DNA from 3 places in the Dethiothermospora halolimnae genome. Region 1 is predicted to be linked to each of the others. Evidence: riboswitches for the same ligand, from Rfam matches in the RefSeq annotation. Region 1 holds a riboswitch; each other region holds the start of a gene.
What was found. Region 1 has a riboswitch for S-adenosylmethionine ahead of V6137_RS03285 (O-acetylhomoserine aminocarboxypropyltransferase/cysteine synthase family protein). Riboswitches for the same ligand answer to the same signal wherever they lie in the genome.

Region 1 (3,287 bases):
TATTATTTCGATATTAAACAAAGAGATAAGTTAGAGGTTCTTACCCGTTTAATGGATATGTATAGCCCTAAGTTAAGTTTAGTATTTTGTAATACAAAGAGAAAAGTTGATGAACTTGTAATAAAACTACAAGGCAGAGGGTACTTTGCAGATAAGTTACATGGAGATATGAGACAACGTCAAAGAGATAGGGTAATGAATAGTTTTAGAAATGGTAATGTCGAAGTGCTTGTTGCCACAGATGTTGCAGCTAGAGGTATAGATGTGGATGATGTGGAAGTAGTATTTAACTTTGACGTTCCCCAAGATGAAGAATATTATGTACACAGAATTGGTAGAACGGGAAGAGCAGGAAGGACAGGTAAGGCATTTACCTTCGCTGTAGGTAAAGAAATATATAAACTAAAAGATATACAAAAGTATACTAAAACTAAAATTAGAAGACAGAATCCACCATCAGCAAGTGATGTGGAGGAAGCTAAAAGTGAGATAGTGTTAAACCAAGTTAAAAATATTATAAGCAAAGAAAAACTAACTAAAGAAGTTAATCTAATAGAAAAGTTTATTGATGAAGATTATGCATCAATTGATATTGCTGCTGCTCTATTAAAATTATTAACAGATAGAACTGATAAAAATTCCGATTCTCCAGAGGCTGATTTTGGAGATACAGGAGCAGAACCCGGTATGGTACGTCTTTTTGTAAATGTAGGTAAAAAAGATAAGATAAGACCAGGGGATATCGTAGGAGCAATAGCAGGTGAAACAGGACTTAAAGGAGAATTAATCGGAGCTGTCGATATATTTGATAAATATACCTTTGTTGAGGTTCCAGAAGATAGTGGAAGAGAAGTTATTAATGTAATGAATAGAAATAAAATCAAAGGTAAAAATGTAAATATAGAACCTGCTAATAGAAAATAAATAAAAAATTGTTGACAAAGAAATTACTATATGATATTGTTATTAGCAACAAATTGGATATCCTTATTAGGAGATAGGGTAGAGAGTTAGCTCGTTGACCCTACACCAACCTACTTGATTAAGTAAGGTGGTTCTGCTAACATCGATAAGGAGGACGGTTAAAAATCCCCTTAACGATGCTTTAAGGGGATTTTTTATAATTAAATATTTATTCTTATCCAGAGAGGTGGAGGGACTGGCCCGATGAAACCCGGCAACAGCCAATCTAAAGATTGGAAATGTGCTAAATCCTGCAACTATTGGTTGAAAGATAAGAGATTTTTATAGATTGAGTCTATATAAAACACTTCTTATCTTTAGGGGGTGTTTTTTTATTATTAAAAATAAAGGAGTGCTGTATATGAGTAGAAACTATATTAATGATACCATCTGTGTTCAAGGGGGATATAAACCTAAAGTTGGAGAACCTAGAATAACTCCCATTGTTCAAAGTACCACTTACAAATATGAAGATCCAAATCATTTGGCTGATATATTTGATTTAAAAGAAGAAGGACATATGTATTCTAGAATAAGTAATCCTACAATATCTGCCTTTGAGGAAAAGATAGCTCAATTAGAAGGGGGAGTAGGGGCCCTTGCAACGGCTTCAGGTCAGGCAGCCACATTGATTTCAATATTAAACATATGTAAATCAGGAGAGCATATTATAGCTTCTTCAAACCTTTATGGAGGAACCCATACTCTATTTTCCACTACGCTAAAAAAGATGGGTATAGATGTTACATTTATAGATCCAAATCTTAGTGAAAAAGAAATATTAAGTTATGGAAGGAATAATACAAAGACCTTGTTTGCTGAGACAATAAGTAATCCATCACTAAATGTATTAGATTTTGAAAAATTTAGTAATGTAGCTAAAAAGTTAGAGGTTCCTTTTATAGTAGATAACACATTCCCAACTCCATATCTATGTAATCCATTTAAATATGGGGCAAATATAGTGATTCATTCTGCAACTAAATATATAGATGGCCATGCTACCAGTGTAGGTGGAGTAATAGTAGATGGAGGAAACTTTAATTGGGATAATGGTAAGTTTAATGAGTTAGTTGATCCAGATCCAAGTTATCACGGTATTAGTTATATAAAAGAGTTTAAGGAACAAGCCTATATAGTAAAAGCTAGGGTACAACTTTTAAGGGATATGGGCTCTTCATTAAGTCCATTTAATAGCTTTTTACTAAACTTAGGAGTGGAAACTTTACATTTAAGAATGGAAAAGCACAGTGAAAATGCTTTAAAGCTTGCTAAATATCTAGAGTCTCATCCTAAAGTAGCATGGGTTAACTATCCTAAACTTAAAGGAAACATAAACTATGAATTAGCCAATAAATACTTAAAAAAGGGCTGTAGTGGTATGTTAACATTTGGAATAAAGGGAGGGAAGAAAAAAGCAATAGAGTTTATAGAAGAATTAGAACTGGTATCTTTAGTTATCCATTTAGGGGATGCTAGAACATCTGTGTTACATCCAGCAACTACTACCCATAGACAACTAAGTAAAGCCCAGCTAGAGGAATCTCTAGTAACGGAGGACATGATAAGGGTTTCTGTGGGGATTGAAGGAATAGAAGATATAGTTTATGACTTCGAAAGGGCACTAGAAAAAATCTAAGTGGGGTAGATGTATATGATAAAAATATTAATAGTAAATTTAATGCCTAAAAAAATAGAAACTGAAAACCAATTTTTAAATATCTTTAATAATGTTCCCTTTAAAGTAAAAATAGATTTTCTATTTATGGAAAGCTATAGACCTAAGAATTGTGATATAAATTACTTGAAAGAAAATTATAAGAGTTTTAAAGATATAAAAAAGAACAAATACGATGGTATGATAATAACGGGGGCTCCATTAGAAAAATTTCCCTTTGAACAAGTGAGTTACTGGGATGAGTTAGTAAATATAATGGAGTATTCAAAAACAAATATAAAAACTACCATACATATATGCTGGGGAGCTTTAGCTGGGTTGTATTATCACTATGATATACCTAAGCGTGATTTGAGTAAAAAAATATTTGGAGTATTTAAACATTATATAGTTGATAAAAGAAACAAACTATTAACAGGATTTGATGATGAGTTTTTAGTACCCCATTCAAGATTTTTCTATCTAAAGAGTGAAGATATAGATAAAGTAAAAGATTTAGACATATTGTCTAAATCAGATGAATCAGGGGTATATCTAGTAACCAATAAAGATAATAGTAGGATTTTTATGACGGGACATGGTGAATATGATAGATATACGTTATATAATGAATATGATAGGGACATTAAAAATGGAGCTTATCCAT
Region 2 (3,287 bases), on a different contig from region 1:
TAGGGAAAACCAAAATCATTAAAATAATAAATGGAAATGATCTACTTACATTGACTATTGTTCCTAAGATATAATTAAGTTTTGGTTTTTGCCATATGCCATTTTTTTCGGTGATTACTAGTAATATTCCTAAAGGAAAACCTATAAGTAATGAAGCAAGAGTTGAAGCAAATACCATGTATATAGTTTCTAGAAATGGCGGTAGTAAAAGGTCGATAAAATTATCCATTCCAAATCACCTCCAACCTTATATTTTCAGTTTTTAACCATTCAGTGACAGTTTTAATTTTTTCATTGTCTCCAAATATTTGTATAATCAAATTTCCAATGCTTGTGGTCATAAGTTCATCGATATTTCCAGATAAAATATTAACATCTATATCAAACTTTCTTATTATTTGAGAAATAATAGGTCTTTTAGATACATCTCCAACATATTTTAATCTAATCACCTTAGAATTTGGCTCCTTTGGGAAATTAAGCTCTTCTTTAATACTGTGATTTATATTAGAAACAAAACTTTTGCCGGTTTCTGTTTTTGGATTAGAGAATATTTCCTCAACTGTATTAAGTTCTATGATCTCACCATCTTCAATAATGGCTACTCTATCACAGATTTCCTTTATTACCTCCATTTGATGAGTGATAAGAACTATGGTTAATCCAAATTCATTTTTTACTTTTCTTAAAAGATTTAGTATGGATTTTGTTGTCTGAGGATCAAGGGCTGATGTGGCTTCATCACACAGTAATAAATCAGGTTTATTGGCTAGAGATCTTGCAATTGCCACTCTTTGTTTTTGACCACCACTCAACTGTGACGGATAAGAGTTTTCCTTATCAGACAAATCAACAACGGATAATAATTCCTTAACCCTTCCCTTTATTTCACTTTTTTTATGTCCAGAAAGTTCTAAGGGTAAAGCCACATTATCTGCAACGGTTCTAGAACTTAAAAGATTGAAATGTTGAAAAATCATACCTGTTTTTTTTCTCATGTTTCTAAGTTCCTTTTTATTAAATTTTGTTATATCATTACCTTCTAAAATTATATTTCCGCTGGTAGGTTCTTCAAGACGGTTAAAGGTCCTAATAAGTGTTGATTTTCCAGCCCCACTTAAACCAATTATTCCAAATATCTCATTCTCTTTTATATTAAGATTTATATTTTTAAGAGCATAAAACTCACTATCATCATTTCTAAATACTTTGGTTAAATTATTTACTTTTATCAATTAGACCACCACCCCTTTAATAGATTAATGTACTAAAACATTTTAGATATAGAAATACCCCTTCCAATAGGTTTTTCTTTTCAAAAAAAAGAAAAACCACTTTCTAAATGAAAGAGGTTCACGTGCGATTATTCCTCTCTCATCTTTCGGTATACATATACCGCTGGAATTAGCACCTTGTGTATTAACACCGGTTGCTGGGCTTCATAGGGCCAGATCCCTCCGCCTCTCTTGATAAGAGTTCTGTATTTATTTGTTGCTTAACATTATACTTATAACTAAAACAAATGTCAATAGATTTTTTTTAGAAATGATTTCATACTAGTATTTGGTGATAAATAAACTTAATTTTTAGTAAAAAAACATCTAGAATAAAAAAGTATGGGACAAACACATGTATATATTAAAAATCATAATATATATACTAGATAGAATATGAAAACGAGAATGAATATCAAATAATAAGGAGTTGATTATTGTGTCTAGTAAAATTAAAAGGGTTTTTCCAGGGGGAAATACTTCAAAGGGTTTCTATTCATATTATGATAATATTATAGAGAAGGATGCAAATAGGATATTTATATTAAAGGGTGGACCAGGTACAGGGAAATCATCTTTAATGAAGAGTATTGGAAAAGAGATGCTAAACAAAGGTTATGATATCGAATATCATCACTGTTCATCAGATAACGGCTCCATTGATGGTGTAGTTGTACCAAAACTTAAAGTAGCTATGATAGATGGTACAGCACCCCATGTAGGTGTCCGTAAACACAAATTAACTGTTTGAGCTACCTACTTGCCTTTTAAGATTGTGGTGTAGAGACTAAGGAAAATTAGAATATATTCAGATAGAGTAAGGGGCATCTATGGGAATAGGTGTTTTTTATTGTGTTTGGGTATAATTTAAAATGAAAAAAATAAAAAAAGAACAGATTATAAGAAGGATTAATGAAATTATATATTAATTAACAGTAGGGAAGAATCAGTAGACTGAATTAATAAAGGTATATCTAGTGGGTTATTTTGTAAGATAGATGTTTTGAATCAATATATTTTGTTTTTATGCAGAAAATTAAAGTAATAATTGATAAGAAAATACAAACTGTTGAAGGGATTTAAGTGAAAAATGTAGAAATAAACAAATTAAAAGGTTTAATTTAATATATATTTTTAAAATCTATTAAATTAAGGCATTGAATTATATGTTCAAATATAAAAATAAAGGGGGAAGAGGTTATGGACAAGGATACATATGTTCTAAATTTTATGGGACGATCAACAATAGGAAAGTCAAGAATTATTAGTACGTGTATACAAGATAAAGAAATTGGAACATATATTCACAAGGATAATATTAATGGCAAGACTAAAACTAATATTATATATGTTATAAATTATGATAAAGATAATACTTATAAATTTATTCCTAAAGTGAATTATATATTTGAAAATTATTTAACAAGAACTGAAGATAAAGTAAAATTTGAATTAGAATCATTTAAAAAAGCATTTGATGAAGTTAGTAGTGAAAAAGATTTTGAAGGTATAGAGGAGTTTATAAATCAAATTGATGATATAGAGGAATTAAAAACATGGATAAAAAAATATATAAAGAGAATTCAAAAACATCTTATCAAATTGGTAGAGCTAGAAAAATGTGAAAATGAAAATCAAAAGATACTGTTTTATTGTAAATTGTTTGAGGAAAATTTGATTTATAATAAATTATTTGACATAGAAATTGAATTAAAGGCATCGAAAAAGTTTAAAAAGGTATTAAGAAAATATGAATTAAAACGTATTATATTAATAGATACAAGGGGAGTCTTTGATGTGCCTGATAAACTTCAAAGAAGTTTTACTAAGTACAACCCAGATATAAATATTTTTATATTTGATGAGAAAGGTATGACAGATCATCTACTTAAACAAATTTATGATGAGTTAGAACCTATGTTTGGTAAATCTTTTGAAATTTGTATTAGAACAACAACACCTTTAAGTGTTCCTGTGTTATCAGATGTGGATAATTGTATACATCCAACAGGA
Region 3 (3,287 bases), on a different contig from region 1:
GTTAGTTGCTGGGGGATTCGTAATCCCCCAGCCTATTTTTTATAAGCATATACTAAACTATCGGCAATAACCTCTGCCATATCCATAATCAATGATAATCGTACATTATGAAGACTAAATCCAGTGAAACCTTGGGATATATCCACTATCCCTATTATAGATATATCTCCAATGGAAGGGAGTTTCTTTCCCACTCCTTTTCCGGGATATATTGGTTTGTTTCTTATCTGAATTTTTCCCACATCATTTTTTTCTCCTAAGCAAGCATCTATGGCTATTATAAAGCCAAAGGGATGTTTCTTTTTTATATAATCTATTCTTTCCTTTATATTTATAGCATGAATAGGGTTTTTTAATGTTCCATATATATGAAAAGGGAACTTTTTATTTTTAAGCATGGTACCTACTAGGGGACCTAAACAGTCTCCGATACATTTATCGGTTCCTATACAAACCACTACTATTTCGTTATGGAAATAAGGGTGTATATATTCACCAAGTATAGAAGTGCTATTATTATCGTCATATTTTAATTCCATTTTTTTTGTTTTCAAGGTAATTCCCCCTTATATATGATATGACTATGCTTTTAAAAAGGGGAATAGTACTTTTTAATTAAAGAAGAAAGGGCAAAGAAGAAAGAAGAAATATAAAAACGTAGGGACAGGGCATGCCCTGTCCGGGGGACGGCCATAAAATATCCTTGGAGAAGTAGCAGAGAATTCATTCTCCGTTACATCTTGTTGTTGTGGCTTATTAACCCTGTTGTTGGGGGATTCGTAATCCCCCAACCTATAAAAATAAATCCCATATTAATACATAAATTTTCTATAACAATAAATAATATTACTAAAATAACTTTATTATAGGAGTGATATAAATGAAAAAGAGATCTTATTATCTTACTTTATTATTAGTACTTACTGTTACCACGGTGGCATTGATGTTAAATATGCAAGCTTAATTTAAAGTTAATGTTATCACATAACTTCCTAATCTAGGTCAAATCAAAGCCCTTAAATGCTAATGTTAATGTAAATACTTCAAGTTCAAGTTTATTATATGCCACCGTAAGAAGGGTGTTAAAATAAAACAGAATGTTTTATTACCTTCCATAATAATATATAATGTATGTGTAATGGAGATAAGCGAATATATTGGAGGTTATTATGGGGGGCATAATTACAATTTTTAAGGAAGAATTATTTATATTACTTCTTTCTGCAGCACCTATTTCTGAATTAAGAGGGGCGATACCAGCAGCTATTACTGTACTTGGTTTTAGTCCTTTATATAGTTTAATACTAGGGGTGATTGGTAATACTATACCTGTTCCTTTTTTACTTAAATTATTAAAACCATTGTTTGATTTCTTTGGGGAAACGGGAGCCTTTGGAGGAATAATAACATGGATTAAGAAAAGAACATTAAAGAGAAGTGATAAGGTAAAAAAATATAGTATAGTAGGTTTATATCTTTTAGTTGCCATACCATTACCGACTACAGGGGCATGGACCGGGTGTTTAGCAGCAACCCTGTTTAATATAAAGTTTAAGCATGCTTTTCCTGCTATATTATTAGGAATATTAACATCAGGAATTATAATGGTATTAGTAACAACCCAGGCAACATGGCTTGCTAAATACTTATTTGCAGAGGTGTAATTAAAGAAGAAAGTGTAAAGAAGAAAGAAGAAAAAAAATGTAGGGACTGAATATATTCAGTCCCCCTGTCCTATGAAGAGGCAGGGGGAACAGAATAAAAATTTATTTCCACAATAACAAAAAATATTGACACTATTTCACCAATATGGTATCATCATATTAATATAAAGAAACTGAATAAAAATCTTGATGCCTTATCAAGAGCGGTGGAGGGAAAGGGCCCTATGAAACCCGGCAACCAATGGCTAAGCTATACGGTGCTAAATCCCGCAGAATGGAGATTCTGGAAGATGAGGTGACTCGTGAAAACGACCTCTTCTTTTTAGAAGGGTTTTTTTATTATGTAATATAATAGGGAGGTTTAATCTCTATGTTGGGCCTCAATATATTAGGGCTCTACAAGGATTATACTATTAAAGATTTTTAATTCCATTGAGTTAAGGGATGGATAATCCCTTGTTGTTGGGGGATTCGTGACCCTCCAACCATAAAAATAAAGGAGGAAAAGAAATGAGAAAATGGCTATTTACATCGGAGTCAGTTACAGAAGGTCATCCAGATAAAATGTGCGACCAGGTTTCAGACTCTATACTTGATGCAATATTTGAAAAAGACCCAAATGCAAGGGTGGCTTGTGAGACGTCGGTTACAACGGGACTTGTATTAGTTTCTGGGGAGATTACTACTGATTGTTATGTTGATATACCAAAGGTTGTTAGAAAGACTATTGAAGGAATAGGATATACTAGAGGAAAATATGGATTTGATAGTGAAACTTGTGCAGTTCTTACGGCAATAGATGAACAATCTTCAGATATTGCCATGGGAGTTGATGAGGCTTTAGAGCATAAGAATAAAGAAGAAGATGAAAGAAATTTAACGGGAGCAGGAGATCAAGGTATAATGTTTGGATATGCATGTAATGAGACAGATGAACTTATGCCCCTTCCAATATCATTGGCCCATAAATTAGCAAGAAGATTATCAGAGGTAAGGAAAAATGGAAAGTTACAATATCTAAGACCCGATGGTAAGACCCAGGTTACAGTTGAATACCATGATGATAAACCGGTTAGGGTTGATACCGTGGTTATGTCAACACAACATAGTCCCAATGTTGATTTGGAAACTATAGAGAAAGATTTAATAGAGCATGTTGTAACAGAAATTATACCAGCTGAATTATTAGACGATGATACAAAGTACTATATAAATCCAACTGGAAGATTTGTAATAGGTGGTCCCCAAGGGGATGCAGGATTGACAGGAAGAAAAATAATAGTTGATACCTATGGTGGCTATGCAAAACACGGAGGTGGAGCTTTCTCAGGAAAGGATCCAACAAAGGTTGATAGATCAGCGGCCTATGCAGCTAGATATGTGGCTAAAAACATAGTTGCTGCGGGACTTGCAGATAAATGTGAACTACAACTTGCATATGCAATAGGTGTAGCTAAACCGGTTTCAGTTTTAGTTGATACATTTGGCACAAATAAAATAGAAGAGTCTAAGATAGAAGAGTTAGTTAATAAGCACTTTGACCTAAGACCTGCTGCTATAATAAAGGATTTAGACTTAAGAAGACCTATTTATAAGCAAGTGGCTGCCTATGGACACTTTGGT

Region 2: linked by a shared signal. The riboswitch ahead of V6137_RS04265 (methionine ABC transporter ATP-binding protein) and the one ahead of V6137_RS03285 (O-acetylhomoserine aminocarboxypropyltransferase/cysteine synthase family protein) in region 1 are both predicted to bind S-adenosylmethionine.
Region 3: linked by a shared signal. The riboswitch ahead of metK (methionine adenosyltransferase) and the one ahead of V6137_RS03285 (O-acetylhomoserine aminocarboxypropyltransferase/cysteine synthase family protein) in region 1 are both predicted to bind S-adenosylmethionine.

Annotation. Positions count from the first base shown of each region.
Region 1 covers NZ_JBAKFX010000005.1:56,232-59,518, reverse strand. The annotation lists gene V6137_RS03290 (DEAD/DEAH box helicase) at 1-924, shown strand, start outside; SAM riboswitch class I at 985-1,076, shown strand; SAM riboswitch class I at 1,136-1,241, shown strand; gene V6137_RS03285 (O-acetylhomoserine aminocarboxypropyltransferase/cysteine synthase family protein) at 1,325-2,602, shown strand; gene V6137_RS03280 (homoserine O-acetyltransferase/O-succinyltransferase family protein) at 2,618-3,287, shown strand, end outside.
Region 2 covers NZ_JBAKFX010000006.1:103,165-106,451, forward strand. The annotation lists gene V6137_RS04260 (methionine ABC transporter permease) at 1-229, opposite strand, end outside; gene V6137_RS04265 (methionine ABC transporter ATP-binding protein) at 222-1,235, opposite strand; SAM riboswitch class I at 1,372-1,476, opposite strand; gene V6137_RS04270 (P-loop domain-containing protein) at 1,714-2,025, shown strand; gene V6137_RS04275 (hypothetical protein) at 2,475-3,287, shown strand, end outside.
Region 3 covers NZ_JBAKFX010000025.1:13,831-17,117, forward strand. The annotation lists gene yyaC (spore protease YyaC) at 33-554, opposite strand; gene V6137_RS11110 (COG2426 family protein) at 1,170-1,664, shown strand; SAM riboswitch class I at 1,856-1,961, shown strand; gene metK (methionine adenosyltransferase) at 2,175-3,287, shown strand, end outside.